Regions from separate parts of the Massilia sp. AB1 genome, predicted to be linked through region 3. Evidence: predicted binding sites of a transcription regulator. Region 3 holds the regulator's gene; each other region holds the start of a gene.

Region 1 (3,725 bases), on a different contig from region 3:
TGTACTGCTCGTCGAAGGAAGGGGATGGTGCGGCGGGCTGGATGTCGGCGGGAGGCTGCTGGTAGTCGGCGGGCATGTAGAGTAGGTGCTTCTTGTCAATGCAGGCACTCTGCCCCAGGGGCGCGGGGAGCGTCAAGCGCAGCACGCATTCCGCGCCGCACGCGCGTCAGAAAACGGCATCTCACCCACCAGATATTGACAAGCCAAGCCAAAACGTGGCGCAATCCGGTGTTCTGGAAAGCAGGCGGCACGCTGGATGCGCCGGAACCAGATAACGATAAGAACGAGAAACAGGAAGAAGATGAGCAGAAGCAGCGGCGGAAAAGCAAGAGGCACGGGGCGTACCACGCTTGAACAGGTAGCGGCACTGGCGGGGGTATCGATCATGACCGCTTCGCGCGCGCTCAGCCAGCCGCAGCTGGTGTCGGAAGCGACCCGCGCCAAGGTCGAGCACGCGGTCGGCGAACTGGGCTACGTGCCCAACCGGGCTGCGCGCGCCCTGGCCTCGGCGCAATCGAATGTGATCGTGGTGCTGGTGCCCTCGCTGTCGAATGCCGTGTTCCCGGCGGTCCTGGACGGCATCCATGAAGCGGTCGGGCCCAGCCGCTACCAGCTCCTGATCGGCAATACCCATTATTCGGACGCCGAGGAAGAGAAGCTCCTGCGCGTCTACCTGCAGTCGAATCCGGACGGCATCCTGCTGACCAGCATCACGCACAGCCCGCCGGTGGCGCAGATGCTGGCCAGCTCGCGCGTGCCGGTGGTGTCGATGATGGACCTGGCCAGCGGCCCGGACGCCTTGTCGGTGGGCTTCTCGCAGCACGATGCCGGCATGGAGATGACGCGCCACCTGATCGGGAAGGGCTACCGCCGCATCGCCTTCGTCGGCGCCCAGCTCGACGAGCGCACCCTGCGCCGCGCCGACGGCTACCGCCAGGCGATGCAGGAGGCCGGGCTGGCCGATCCGCGCCTGGAGATCATGGTGCCGGCGCCATCCACCATCGCGCTCGGCGCCGAACTGATGGAGCAGATGCTGGCCACGGCGCCCGACTGCGATGCGGTCTTCTTCTGCAACGACGACCTGGCCCACGGCGCCATCTACTACTGCCAGCGGCGCGGCATCCCGGTGCCGGAAAGGGTGGCGATCTGCGGCTTCAACGACTTGCCGGCGTCGGAACTGATGGTGCCTTCGCTGACCACGATCGATACGCCGCGCTACCGCATCGGCTTCGAAGCCGCCAGCCTGCTGCTGCAGGTCATCGCGGGCAAGGCGCCGGAACAGAAGCGCATCGACCTCGGCTTCACCTTGCGCCAGCGCGAAAGCACCTGATGCCGATGCCGGCGCAACCCGGACTGCCGGCCTCTGGTACTTGCTTGTTAGAAATAAATCGTAACTGTCGGTAAATTTTACAAGCCTCCTTGTCAACCCGCTCCGCATAAATCAAAAAAGTTAGCGTTATCAAAGGCTTGGCCAACTTGGCATGCTCCTTGCGTAAAGACGCGCAGTTCCAGCGATCGCGGGCCGTCGGCCCATGAGACGACTGGGATCTGACAACAAGGGATGAAAATGCTAAAGAGAACCATGCACCTGGCCATGCTATCGGCCATCGGTGCCGTGGCCATGCCTACGCTCGCCCACGCCACCCTCATCACGAGCTCGAGCAACACGTTCACGCTGAATCGTTCGGTCACCGATACCCTGGGCGCCAACAAGTCGGCATCCGATGGCGCCGTCGAACAGACCAACGTCAACCTGGGTACGACCAAGCTCGGGCAATTCAACAGCAGCACCGGTGTGCTGACCGGCGTCAACATTGGACTGAGCTCGACCTACAAGCAGACCAGCAGCGTGACCGCACCCGCGACCAATGCAGGCAGCAACGGGGGCAATGCCAATGCTTCCGGTACGGGCAGCAGCGCGATCAAGCTGACGGTGCCGACCGGGGTATCCGGCGCCGCCGCCAACCTGTCGGCGACCGACACCTGCGGCGGCAAGCCCAAGGAAGGCTGCAACAACGGCGCCACCTCGACCCCGCTCAATCACAACCTGACCATCGAATCGGCCAGCCTGAATGATTACGTCGGGGCGGGCACGGTCGACGTGAACCACACGGCGACTTCGCTGAAGGCCGAGACCACCCTGAACGGCTTCAACAGCCAGGCCAGCACGAACTCGACCCTCGACTGGTTCGGCTCGCTTACCGCCAACTACAGCTACCTGCTGCACGCGGAACAGTCCTTCGATCCCTGGGGCAGCAAGACGATGACCCTGGATTTCGGCTCGGTCTTCCAGGGCGACAGCGTGGCCGACCTGGTGTTCTTCTTCCACAACCTGGCGGGCGAGCGCGTCGGCATGAACATGACCGGCATCGCCGAAACCGGTGATCCCGACGATCAGTTCACGACCAATGTCGCCAGCGTCGGCACCCTGGCGGCGGGCACGAGCAAGCACTATGCGGCCAGCTTCCTGACGGACAAGGTGGGATCTTTTGGCGCGATGTACGAGTTCATCTTCGCCGACGCCGCGCCCGAAGGCAGCTATGCAGCGAGCACGCTGGGTTCCGGCTACAAGCTGACCTTGAACCTGAAGGGCAGCGTGGTCGAGCGTCCGGCCGACCCGGCCGAGGTGCCGGAGCCAGGTTCGTTGATGCTGCTGGGCATGGGGGCCGCCGCGCTCGGCCTGCGCCGCAAGCGCAAGGCCTGAACACCACTGCGCGATCATCCCTGCGCCTGCCATGTGCTTTACAAAAGCACATGGCAGGCGCTAATACCGTTCAGTTAGCGTATGAACGTCGTTCCGGCGAAGGCCGGAACCCAAGTTCTGCGTGAGCTATCGAAGCGCTTAACTTGGGCTCCGGCCTTCGCCGGAGCGACGGTTTTTCTGCTAACTGAACGGCATTACATGGCAGGCGCTTCATTCTGCTCGTCCAGATGGGCGCTTTCGCCTGTATGGGCATCATGGGCGTTGGCAGCTGCGGCAAGAGCGCAGCAGGCGCCAAGCGGGCGGCGCTGGATAAGCCTTCAATGTGCGCGACGATCCGGATACCCTGGTCGCGCGTATCCTGGCGAGTACGGCTGCCTGAATTCAGCGCGGAAGGGTCTGTTCCAGGAGCCTGGAAGCGGGGGCGATGAGCAGGACGCTCAGATAGCCCAGGAAGGAAAAGCAGCGCCACATGCAGGAAAAGCAGAAGGCGCACAGGATCCATTGGGCCAGGTTCTCCGGCAAAGGCAGTCCCGCCGACTCGAACACGAGCCGCGTCGATAGTACGGCCAGAACGGTCACCAGACCGCCGTACCACCACTGACTTTCCAATTTGGATCCCATTCGTCTCCTCCGGGCGAAAGACGTAGCCTACCACGGCTGAGTGGCTCAAAAGGTTGCACAAAACCACGCTTTTGTTGAAATTCCCCCCATCGGTGATGTGAGACTGCGGCCGGCGTCCGCTCTAGACTGCGGTTTTGCCGGTGGGCGCAGGAAACCAGACCCTTCCTGCGCGGCCGTCTTCACCAATTCCGGGGCCTCCATGAACACCATCCAACGCATCCTCCTGCTGACCGGCGCCTGCCTGTCGCTCAACGCCCAGGCGCAGTCCTTCGGCGACTTCCTGAAGAATTCCGCCGCCAATGCGGCGCGCGCCGCCGTGTCGGGCAACGTCGACCGCGCGGTCACCGGCGCCATCGACCGCGCTTTCCAGGGCAATCCGGAACAGGCGCAGGCACAGGCC
Region 2 (3,725 bases), on a different contig from region 3:
AGCAGCGAAGGGAAAACAATGATCGATGTCGAAATCGTCCTTCAGGCGCTGGCCCGACCATACGCAGTAAATGGACTTGCCGTGGGCGCGAAGTCGTTCGACCGCGGCACGCGCGAACTTGGTATCGCGCTCGGGATCTGCCCACGCAAGTAGCGAATACGCGGTCTGGCTTATTGCCGGTCCGAGTTGCCCCGCATAGGACTCCATCAGGCGCACCCATTCCGAAACAAGAACCGGCTCGACCCACACGTTGTAGTGGCTAAGCGCATCCCAGATTGGGAGGGGAACGTGGAACTCGCCGAAGCTCCACAGGAATAGATCGTCGATCCGCAGGCTTGACGGTGTCGATGTGCGGCGCTGGTGCTTGATGTGGAAGATGTTCTCTTCGCTTGCTGGCCAACGCAGGTACTTGACTGGCATTTCGCGGATCAGCCTGGATATCTCCCACAGGCTGCCGTGAAGGTGGCGCGCCGTGTCATCGTAGAACTCCATCCCTGCACGAAGGTCGATCGGTCGAATTAAGCGCAAGGCCGTGAAGTTGTTGGTCACGAAGCCGGGGGCATTTCCAGCGCGGTTAGACGGCATCTGGGGAAGACCGCCTTCGATGAGCGGCTTGTACATGCGTAGCCAGAAGAGTGCCACCAGGCCCATTGGCAGGACGACGGATTCCGGCTCATGGCGTGCTGCGCCTGCCGCGGTATCGGCGATCCTGGCCAGGATGCGTAGGAGCGCAATCTTGTAGGTCGATGACTTCCCGTCCGTAAGGATCAAGTGGCGTAGCAGCGGAAGCGCGCCCAAGCCATCATCGGGTAGCCCAAGAACCACAGTCGTCCATGAAATACCGGTCCGGCCCAGCCTGTCCGGGCTGTCGTCGGTGCGAACCTGCCTGAGGCCGAACTGCTGGGCCATCGCCGTCAGCTCTGGCAGCGTCACCTCGTACATGGCGCGATCGGTATCGGGCGGACCAATTCGAAGGCTGATGGCGATTCGTCCATTCGGCGACAGCAGCGTTGCCAGCTTTCGTAGGGCACGTTGGCGTGAAGTAGGCGGCACGTGCATCCAGACTGCCGAGAGCAGGATCAGATCGAATGTAAGGCCCAGCCGGCGTACCTGTGCCAGGTTTGGCAGGCTGTCAGCCAACCAGTGAATACGTGGCGAAGGATGGCACTGGCGCGCGAGGGTGCGCATCGCCTCCGAGGGCTCAACGGCGACAACATCGTATCCCTTGCCCGCAAACCAAGCGGCGTCCCGTCCAGAGCCGGCGCCGACGTCCAGAATCGTCGCGCCGGAGACTGGCAGCAGATCCAGCAGGGTAGGGTGCACATCTTCGAATGTCAGCGATTCGTACTGGGAGACAAGCTGCTCGGCGTTCTGATCGTAGTGAGGAATGGTCTGCACGTGACCTTCGGTTTGTTTTGTCGACTCATCAATTGTAAGCCGAACTATGCTGCCGTAGGGCAATCGATTCGCTTTGCAATCGTGATGAGGCTGTCCTATCTTTAATTTCTACGAAAGGAAATTTACATTTCCTGTCGATAATCTTTACAACAGTAAAGTTGCTCCAAGAAATTTTTCATGTTTTTCAAGGAATTGCAGATTTGGCATAAAGATTGCTTAATAGTGCCAGTAAGTTCACTATAATTTCCTGAAAGAAATATGAAAACCCAACTTGCTTACTCTTTGGCTGCACTTGCACTCAGTGCTTTCGCCAGTACGGCTTCTGCCGCTCTCATCCCTTCAGGCGTACACAACGACGTCGCGTTCTCGACGGTAACGGATGATTGGGGGTGGAAACTCATCAGCACGAGCGATTATGGCGGCGGCCTTTCCGTTGCCGACCTATTTGCCGGTCACCAGAAGTACGTCATGCTGGGTGCAATGCGGCGTGGCTCCACCACGATTGACGTCTTGGCAGCAGACCAATATGCGACGGTGACCACCTATACCTCTATAAACACCACGAACAAATCGAATAACGTGGGTTGGTACTACAACGGCTACTCCATGGGATTTGCCGGCGCCGATGACATCATTTGCCAAAATAGTGCGGACGTGTGCGCGATGGGTGAACGCGATCGCATGAGCTGGCACACCAGCAATTCGATTTCGTACTGGGAGCAAAATCATCTCACCGCGCCCAATTATGTGTTTAACGGATGGCGCAGCGGCAATAACACGGGTATTTATAGTGGCACCGATTGGGTTCGCGTCGTCTTCACGCGCGACGAGATCCGAACTGAAGTGCCGGAGCCCGCATCCCTCGGTCTCATCGGCCTAGGTGTTTTTGCCTTGGCGGCAGCACGGCGTAAATCGCGCGCTGCAAAGAACGCTTAATTCGGCATCAAGAGGCTCGCTAAAACGTGCCTCTTTCTTTTTGGCCCGCGGTAGGGATTTGCTGCACGATGGCGCGGAGAGCGGGATGCCATCAGGGCGGATGAGAGAGCGAAAGGCAAGAATCATTTAGTTTGGTTTGAAGAAATAAGGCAAACTATGCAATGCGTGCAAGCACGGCTTGCGGCAGTCATTGCACTTCGATGCCAACCAGACTTCAACCGAGCGCCAGGCCATGATCATCTCCTCCGCCACGGATTTTCGCGAAGCAGCCCGACGTAAGCTGCCTCCCTTCCTGTTCCATTATCTCGATGGTGGCGCGGGCGCTGAACAAACCCTGCGCGCCAACGTGGACGACTTGCAGGCGGTCAGGCTGCGCCAGCGCGTCCTGCGCGGCTCCGACCAATTAGACGTCAGCGCCGAATGGTTCGGCGAGCGCTACAAGCTCCCGATCGCGCTGGCCCCGGTCGGCCTGGCCGGCATGTATGCCCGCCGCGGCGAGGTGCAGGCAGTCCGCGCCGCCTGCCACCGCCACATCCCCTTCATCCAGTCCACCGTCTCGGTCTGCTCCCTGTCCGAAGTCGCCGCCCAGGCCTCCAAACCAATCTGGTTCCAGCTCTACGTCCTGAAAGACCGCGCCTTCATGCGCGACGTGATGCGCCGTGCCTGGGAGCTGGGCGCGCGCAACCTGGTCTTCACGGTCGACATGCCCGTCCCCGGCAACCGCTACCGCGACCTCCACAGCGGGATGAGCGGCCCCGACGGCCCCTGGCGCCGCGTGCTGCAGGCGATGCTGCACCCGCGCTGGGCCTGGGACGTCGGCCTGCACGGCCGTCCCCACGATCTCGGCAACATCTCCACCTACCGCGGTCACGCCACCGGCCTGGCCGACTACATCGGCTGGCTGGGCGAGAACTTCGACCCCGGCATCGCCTGGCAAGACCTGCAGTGGATCCGCGACGAGTGGCAGGGCAAGCTGATCATCAAGGGCATCCTCGACCCGGACGACGCGCGCGACGCGCTGAAGCTCGGGGCCGACGGCATCGTAGTTTCGAACCACGGCGGCCGCCAGCTGGACGGCGCCATGTCCAGCGCCCAGGCGCTGCCGGCGATCGCCGAAGCGGTGAAAGGGCAGATGACCATCTTCGCCGATGGCGGCGTGCGCACCGGCACCGACGTGTTCCGCATGCTGGCCCTGGGTGCCGACGGCGTGCTGCTCGGCCGCGCCTTCGTCTACGCCCTGGCGGTGCAGGGCCAGGCCGGCGTCGAGAAGCTGCTGGCCATCATGGAAAAGGACTTGCGCACCAACATGGTCCTCACCGGCGTGAAGTCGGTGGCGGAAATTGGACCCCACTTGCTGGCCCGATGAGGCGGCTAACCAACATGCATACCAG
Region 3 (3,725 bases):
GCGCCGCGTCAACCCAGGACCCAGCACACCATGAAGAAACTATTCGCTGCCGTTTGCCTTTCCCTGCTGTCGCTCACGGCCTTCGCCGAGCGCGCCGACTCGCTCAAGCAGGCCGTCATCAACTTCGATTCGCTCGACGTCGACGAAGTCACCCAGACCCGCATCCTGACCGGCAACGTGGTCGTCACCCGCGGCACCCTGGTGCTCAAGTCGGACCGCGCGCTGGTGAAGGAAACCCCGGAAGGCTACATGAGCGTGACCCTGACCGCGAACCCGGGCAAGGTCGCCACCTTCCGCCAGAAGCGCGACGGCGGCCCCGACTTGTGGGTCGAAGGCCAGGCCCAGCGCATCGAATACGACGAGCGCTCCGAGATGGTCAAGCTGTTCGCCGACGCCGTGGTCAAGGAGCTGGAAAGCAAGCGCGTGACCAACGAGATCATCGCCCCCTTCATCTCCTACGACAACCGCAAGGAAGTGGCCAGCGTGCGCAACGACGCCAGCGGCCAGAGCAAGGTGGGCGGCGGCCGCGGCACCCTGATCCTGTCGCCCAAGCGCACCGCCGCTCCGGCGGCTCCGGCTCCGGCAGGGAAGCCCTGATGGAGGCGCGCGACAGCGGCAGCACCCTGATCGTCAAGGGCCTGCAGAAAAGCTACGGCAAGCGCCTGGTGGTGCGCGACGTCTCGCTCCAGGTCGAGTGCGGCGAAGTGGTCGGCCTGCTGGGCCCGAACGGCGCCGGCAAGACCACGTCCTTCTACATGATCGTCGGCCTGGTGCCCTCGGACGCCGGCTCGATCGACATCAACGGCACCGATATCTCGAGCCTGCCGATCCACCGGCGCGCGGTGCTGGGCCTGTCCTACCTGCCGCAGGAAGCCTCGGTGTTCCGCAAGCTCACCGTCGAGGAGAACATCCGCGCGGTGCTGGAACTGCAGCAGGTCGATGGCCGGCCGCTGGGCAAGGACGAGATCAGCGAGCGCCTCGACACCCTGCTGGCCGAGCTGCAGATCGAGAAGCTGCGCGAGAACCCGGCCATGTCGCTGTCGGGCGGCGAACGGCGCCGGGTGGAGATCGCGCGCGCGCTGGCGACCAACCCGCGCTTCGTGCTGCTCGACGAGCCCTTCGCCGGCGTGGATCCGATCGCGGTGATCGAGATCCAGCGCATCGTGCGCTTCCTGAAGGAGCGCAAGATCGGCGTGCTCATCACCGACCACAATGTCCGCGAGACGCTCGGCATCTGCGACCGCGCCTACATCATCAACCAGGGCGCGGTGCTGGCCTCGGGCCGGCCGGATGATATTATCGCCAACGAATCCGTGCGCCGCGTCTATCTGGGTGAACACTTCCGCATGTAGACATGAAACAGTCCCTGCAACTCCGCACATCGCAGCATCTTGCACTGACGCCGCAACTCCAGCAGTCGATCCGGCTGCTGCAGCTGTCCACGCTCGAGCTGCACCAGGAGATCGAGCAGATCCTGTCCGACAATCCCCTGCTCGAGCGGCTCGACGACCCGCTCGACCGTTCGGTGCGCCTGCTGGCCGACGGCGCCATCAATAACGCGCCCGCCACTGGCGAAGCGCCCGCCGCTCCCGCGCAGGAAGGCGAGGGCGCGTCGGAGGCCTCCGCCGCCTCGGGCGAGAACGGCGAAGGCTTCGAAGGCGGCGACGGCGAGCGCGACGCGCCGGACGCCGACTGGGGTTCGGGCGGCGGCGCGGGCGGGGGCGAGGACGAAGACGGCCGCCCGCAGCTGGAAGCAAGTTCCGTCACCTTGCGCGAGCACCTGATGGAGCAGATCCGTGTCACCGGCTGTTCCGCGCGCGACCGCGCGCTGGCCGAGCTGGTCATCGACGCGCTGGACGACAACGGCTACCTGGAAGAACCGCTGGACGAGATCCATGCGCGCCTGCCGGAAGAGCTCGAGATCGAGATGGACGAGCTGCGCTGCGCGCTGGCGCTGGTGCAGAGCCTGGACCCGGTGGGCGTGGGCGCGCGCAGCGCGGGCGAATGCCTGGCGCTGCAGATCCGCCGCATGCAGGGCGTGCCCCTGGTGACGCGCCGCCTGGCGCTGAAGATCGTCGAAGGCTACCTGAGCTGGTTCGCCCAGCGCGAGTACAGCAAGCTCAAGAAGGCGCTGGATTGCGACGACGAAGACTTGCGCGAGGTGCAAGCCGTGGTGCGCCAGTGCAATCCTCATCCGGGCGCGGCCTTCGCCTCGAACGTGTCAGACTACGTGGTACCGGATGTGATCGTGCGCCGCGCCAAGAACGGCTGGGCCGTGATGCTGAACCCGGACGTGATGCCGCGCCTGCGGGTGAACAGCCTGTATGCGTCGCTGATGAAGCAGGGCAAGTGCGAAGGGCAGATGAACGCCCAGCTGCAGGAAGCGAAATGGCTGATCAAGAATATGCGTCAGCGTTTCGATACGATTTTGCGTGTGGCAGAGGCGATTGTGGAGCGCCAGAAGAACTTTTTCTCCCACGGCGCGGTTGCGATGCGTCCCCTTGTTTTACGTGAGATTGCTGATACACTAGGCCTACACGAAAGCACAATTTCTCGTGTTACAACGCAGAAGTACATGCTGACCCCGCACGGCATGTTCGAGTTGAAATACTTCTTCGGAAGCCACGTCGCCACCGAAGCGGGGGGAGAAGCCTCCTCGACGGCGATCCGCGCTCTCATTGCGCAATTGACAGGAGCAGAAGACCCTAAGAATCCTTTATCCGATAGCAAGATCGCGGAGATGCTCGGGGAACAAGGCATGGTCATTGCGCGCAGGACGGTCGCCAAATACCGAGAAGCGCTCAAGATCCCTCCCGTCAGCCTCCGCAAAGCCTTGTAACAGCGCTGCCCACTCCTGCCTTGCGCCTGGGCGGCGCGCTTTTCAAAGGAGTGTGTATGAACCTCACAATCAGTGGCCACCATCTCGAAGTGACTCCCGCTATCCGTGAATACGTTCAGAATAAGCTCGAGCGCATCATCAGGCATTTCGATCAAGTGATCGATACCCATGTCTTCCTCGCCGTCGACAACCTCACTGAAAAAGAAAAAAGGCAAAAAGCGGAGATTAACGTCCAGGTGTCCGGAAAGACCCTGCACGTGGCGAGTGTCGCCCAAGACCTGTATGCCGCGATCGACACGCTGATGGACAAGCTGGATCGGCAGGTTCTGAAACACAAGCAGATGTTGAAAGACCATAACCACCAGGCGATCAAACGCCTGCCGGATCAAGGCAGCGAAGAAGCCGCTGCGGCCTGACCGGCAGCAGGGCATACCAGCTAAGGGCGTCTGAGGGGGCGCCCTTTTTGCATCCAGCCTTTCCTTTCCCGCATTCCTCCCTAGCGAGCGGCGACGCTCCCGAGCTGCCTGGGCGCAGCGCCCGGGTCGGCTACCAATGTCCACAGGAAACAAGAGATCAGCAGGGCCGTGCCGGAGATCAGGAACAATGTGTGGGCGCCGGCGCCTTTCGCGAGAAGAAAGCCGACCTGGGTGGTGGCCAGCTGCGGGATCACGACCGACAGGTTGAAGATGCCCATGAAGAAGCCCATGCGCTGGCGGTCGATTTTTTCGCTCATGATGGCGAACGGCAGGCTGATGACGGCGCCCCAGCCGATGCCGGCGACCGCCATCAGCACGTACAGCGAGGCCTGGCTGCGCGCGAACAAGGCGATGGCGAGACAGGCGCCGGCCATGAGGGCCAGGCAGGCGGCATGCACCCTGACACGCCC
Region 4 (3,725 bases), on a different contig from region 3:
CGAAGCAGCTGACGGAGGTGAACAGCGAGCGCCTGAAGGACGTGCGCTGGGGCGAGTACGAGCAGTTCTCGTTCACGGGCGCCAATGGCGACACCGTCTACGGCCACGTGATGAAACCGTGGAACGCGGAACCGGGCAAGAAGTATCCGGTGGCCTTCCTGGTGCACGGCGGCCCGCAGGGCAGTTTCGGCAACGGCTGGAGCTACCGCTGGAATCCGCAGGTGTATGCGGGCGCGGGCTATGCGACCGTGTTCATCGACTTCCACGGTTCGACCGGCTACGGCCAGAAGTTCACGGACTCGATCAGCAACGACTGGGGCGGCAAGCCGCTGGTGGATCTGCAGAAGGGCCTGGAGGCGGCGGTGCAGAAATTCCCGTGGCTGGACCGCGAACGCAGCTGCGCGCTGGGCGCGTCCTACGGCGGCTACATGATGAACTGGATCGCGGGGAACTGGGCAGACGGCTTCCGCTGCATCGTCAACCACGACGGCGTGTTCGATACGCGCGGCATGGCGTATTCGACCGAGGAGCAGTGGTTCACCGACTGGGAGAGCGGCGGCCCCTACTTCCAGGTGCCGGAGAACCACGAGCGCTTCAACCCGGTGCACCACGTGAACAAGTGGAAGACGCCGATGCTGGTGATCCAGGGCGACCTGGACTTCCGCATCCCGACGGCGCAGGCCTTGTCGACCTTCACGGCGCTGCAGCGCAAGGGCATCGAGAGCAAGCTGCTGGTGTTCCCGGACGAGAACCACTGGGTGCTGAAGCCGGCGAACTCGGTGCAATGGCATCACACCGTGATCGACTGGCTGGACAGCCATATCAAGCAGTGAGCGAACTTGGAAGCTCGCTGTAGAGCCTGCTAAACAAGAACAAACGGCTCGATCACTAATGTGATCGAGCCGTTTTGGCAACCGGTACTTCCTGGACCGCTCGCTTGAGCGGTCCGGTCGGTTCAGTTAGCTAATTAGACCTTCGGAACGAACTTCTCAGGAACGTCGGTCGACGCGTCGAGGGTCGTGGTGCACTGTGCGCCTTGGACGCAGGTGATCAGGTACACAACCGATTTGCCGTCCACGTCTTCGTTGTTGGTGCCTTGCATGACGACGCTGACGGTGCCGGTGGTGGCGCTGGTGCCAGCGGCGGTGACCGAAGTCACATACTTGCTGGTGATGGTGGCAGCATCAGGCAGGCCGAAGTCTGCTTGCGCGGTGCTATCCGACAGGTTGCCTTCGTTGAAGGCTTGTGCAACGGCCAGACGTGCAGGAGCCGAGACCGAGGCTGCTTCGCTGACTTTCGCCTTCATCGTGTAGTCGCTGTAGGCCGGGATTGCCACAGCAGCCAGGATGCCGATAATTGCAACGACGATCATCAGTTCGATCAGGGTGAAGCCGCCTTGGGCTTTCTTGGTTTGCATTTGCTTGAAGTTCATTTTCATCTCCGGTGTGTGGGGTCAGGAATCTTGTGCTGCGTTGTTGCCGCACTCATCTATATGCAATCCGTATGCCAGGCTGGAAATGGTCGATTTTATTAGTGCGAAGTTAATAAAACCCTGTGCCAGGACAAGAATTGTCGTGTTAGGTGACAAAAAATGTCAGTTCCTTGTGGCAATTTTTGTCTAGGGGACGGTTTTTGGTGTTGGGGCTGGCACGAATCGGACAAAACGTGCGCGAGGAGCGAAAAAAAACGGGGAGCTTGCGCTCCCCGTCCTTATGGTGCTTGCTTCGATCGCTGGATTACAGCATGGCCTTCAGCAGGCGCGCCATTTCCGACGGGTTCTTGGTGACCTTGATGCCGCAGGCTTCCATGATTTCCAGCTTGGCTTGCGCGGTGTCGGCGCCGCCCGAGATCAGCGCGCCGGCGTGGCCCATGCGCTTGCCCGGAGGCGCGGTGACGCCAGCGATGAAGCCGACGACCGGCTTCTTCATGTTGTCCTTGATCCAGTGAGCAGCGTTCGCCTCGTCCGGGCCGCCGATCTCGCCGATCATGATGACAGCGTCGGTATCCGGATCGTCGTTGAACATGCGCATCACGTCGATGTGCTTCAGACCGTTGATCGGGTCGCCGCCGATACCGACTGCCGACGACTGGCCCAGGCCCAGGGCGGTCAGCTGGCCGACTGCTTCATAGGTCAGGGTGCCCGAACGCGACACGACGCCGATACGGCCCTTCTTGTGGATGTGACCCGGCATGATGCCGATCTTGATCTCGTCCGGGGTGATCAGACCCGGGCAGTTCGGGCCCAGCAGCAGGGTCTTCGAACCGGCCTTGGCCATACGATCCTTGACTTCCATCATGTCGCGGACCGGGATGCCTTCGGTGATGCAGATCGCCAGGTCCAGCTCGGCTTCAACGGCTTCCCAGATGGCGGCGGCAGCGCCTGCCGGCGGAACATAGATGACCGACACGGTGGCGCCGGTTTCCGACTTGGCTTCCTTGACCGATGCGTAGATCGGGATGCCTTCGAAATCTTCGCCGGCTTTCTTCGGGTTCACGCCGGCCACGAAGGCTTCACGGCCGTTCGCGTAGTCGCGGCACATGCGGGTGTGGAACTGGCCGGTCTTGCCGGTGATACCTTGGGTGATGACTTTGGTGTCTTTGTTAATCAGAATCGACATTTTGTTTTCCTTCGCGAATTAGGCTTGACCGGCGGCAGCGGCAACGACCTGCTTCGCTGCATCTTCCATGGTGTCTGCGGAAATGATCGGCAGGCCCGAATCAGCCAGCATCTTCTTGCCCAGGTCTTCGTTGGTGCCCTTCATGCGGACGACCAGCGGCACTTGCAGCGACACAGCCTTCGATGCGGTGATCACGCCTTCGGCGATCACGTCGCAGCGCATGATGCCGCCGAAGATGTTGACCAGGATGGCCTTGAGGCCCGGGTTCTTCAGCATGATCTTGAATGCTTCGGTGACCTTCTCGGCGGTTGCACCGCCGCCGACGTCCAGGAAGTTGGCCGGCTCGCCGCCGAACAGCTTGATGGTGTCCATGGTGGCCATGGCCAGGCCGGCGCCGTTCACCAGGCAGCCGATGTTGCCGTCGAGCGAGATGTAAGCCAGGTCGAACTTCGATGCTTCGACTTCAGCCGGATCTTCTTCGTCCAGGTCGCGGTAGGCGACGATTTCCGGGTGACGGAACAGGGCGTTCGAGTCGAAGTTGAACTTGGCGTCCAAGGCGATGACCTTGCCCGAGCCGGTCAGGATCAGCGGGTTGATTTCGGCCAGCGAGGCATCGGTTTCCCAGTAGGCTTTGTACAGGCCTTGCAGGTTGGCGCGCGCGTCGGCGATCGAGCCTTCCGGCACGCCGATCTTGCGGGCGACGTCGTCAGCTTGCGCATCGGTCAGGCCGACCGACGGTTCGATCACGACGTTGTGGATCTTTTCCGGGTTGCTGTGGGCGACTTCTTCGATGTCCATGCCGCCTTCCGACGAGGCCATCAGGACGACCTTCTGGGTGACGCGGTCGGTGACCAGCGAGACGTACAGTTCTTTCTTGATGTCCGCGCCTTCTTCGATCAGCAGGCGGCGCACTTTCTGGCCTTCCGGGCTGGTCTGGTGGGTCACCAGTTGCATGCCCATGATCTGGTCGGCGTATTCCTTGACCTGTTCCAGCGACTTGGCGACTTTCACGCCGCCGCCCTTGCCGCGGCCGCCAGCGTGGATCTGGGCCTTGACGACCCATACCGGGCCGCCCAGCTCTTCAGCGGCCTTGACGGCCTCTTCCAC

Evidence for each region. Region 3 encodes sigma-54, which starts transcription at its own class of promoters, with help from an activator protein. Its sites were predicted from a motif close to TGGCANGNAANCTGCTTT; they were not measured.
Region 1: a site for sigma-54 is predicted at 1,478-1,495, ahead of J8847_RS22875 (choice-of-anchor E domain-containing protein). Genes of this name have one in related genera too.
Region 2: a site for sigma-54 is predicted at 1,600-1,617, ahead of J8847_RS16730 (PEP-CTERM sorting domain-containing protein). Genes of this name have one in related genera too.
Region 4: a site for sigma-54 is predicted at 1,492-1,509, ahead of J8847_RS24070 (pilin). Genes of this name have one in related genera too.

Annotation. Positions count from the first base shown of each region.
Region 1 covers NZ_JAGKSG010000071.1:11,786-15,510, reverse strand. The annotation lists partial or broken gene J8847_RS22890 (tetratricopeptide repeat protein) at 1-76, opposite strand, end outside; gene J8847_RS22885 (hypothetical protein) at 133-387, opposite strand; gene J8847_RS22880 (LacI family DNA-binding transcriptional regulator) at 302-1,330, shown strand; gene J8847_RS22875 (choice-of-anchor E domain-containing protein) at 1,583-2,704, shown strand; gene J8847_RS22870 (hypothetical protein) at 3,086-3,325, opposite strand; gene J8847_RS22865 (hypothetical protein) at 3,525-3,725, shown strand, end outside.
Region 2 covers NZ_JAGKSG010000030.1:11,786-15,510, forward strand. The annotation lists gene J8847_RS16725 (methyltransferase domain-containing protein) at 1-1,398, opposite strand, end outside; gene J8847_RS16730 (PEP-CTERM sorting domain-containing protein) at 1,657-2,334, shown strand; gene lldD (FMN-dependent L-lactate dehydrogenase LldD) at 2,567-3,700, shown strand.
Region 3 covers NZ_JAGKSG010000010.1:50,055-53,779, forward strand. The annotation lists gene lptA (lipopolysaccharide transport periplasmic protein LptA) at 31-597, shown strand; gene lptB (LPS export ABC transporter ATP-binding protein) at 597-1,352, shown strand; gene J8847_RS08345 (RNA polymerase factor sigma-54) at 1,355-2,839, shown strand; gene hpf (ribosome hibernation-promoting factor, HPF/YfiA family) at 2,896-3,255, shown strand; gene J8847_RS08355 (MFS transporter) at 3,336-3,725, opposite strand, start outside.
Region 4 covers NZ_JAGKSG010000005.1:101,605-105,329, forward strand. The annotation lists gene J8847_RS04855 (S9 family peptidase) at 1-833, shown strand, start outside; gene J8847_RS24070 (pilin) at 968-1,417, opposite strand; gene sucD (succinate--CoA ligase subunit alpha) at 1,737-2,618, opposite strand; gene sucC (ADP-forming succinate--CoA ligase subunit beta) at 2,637-3,725, opposite strand, start outside.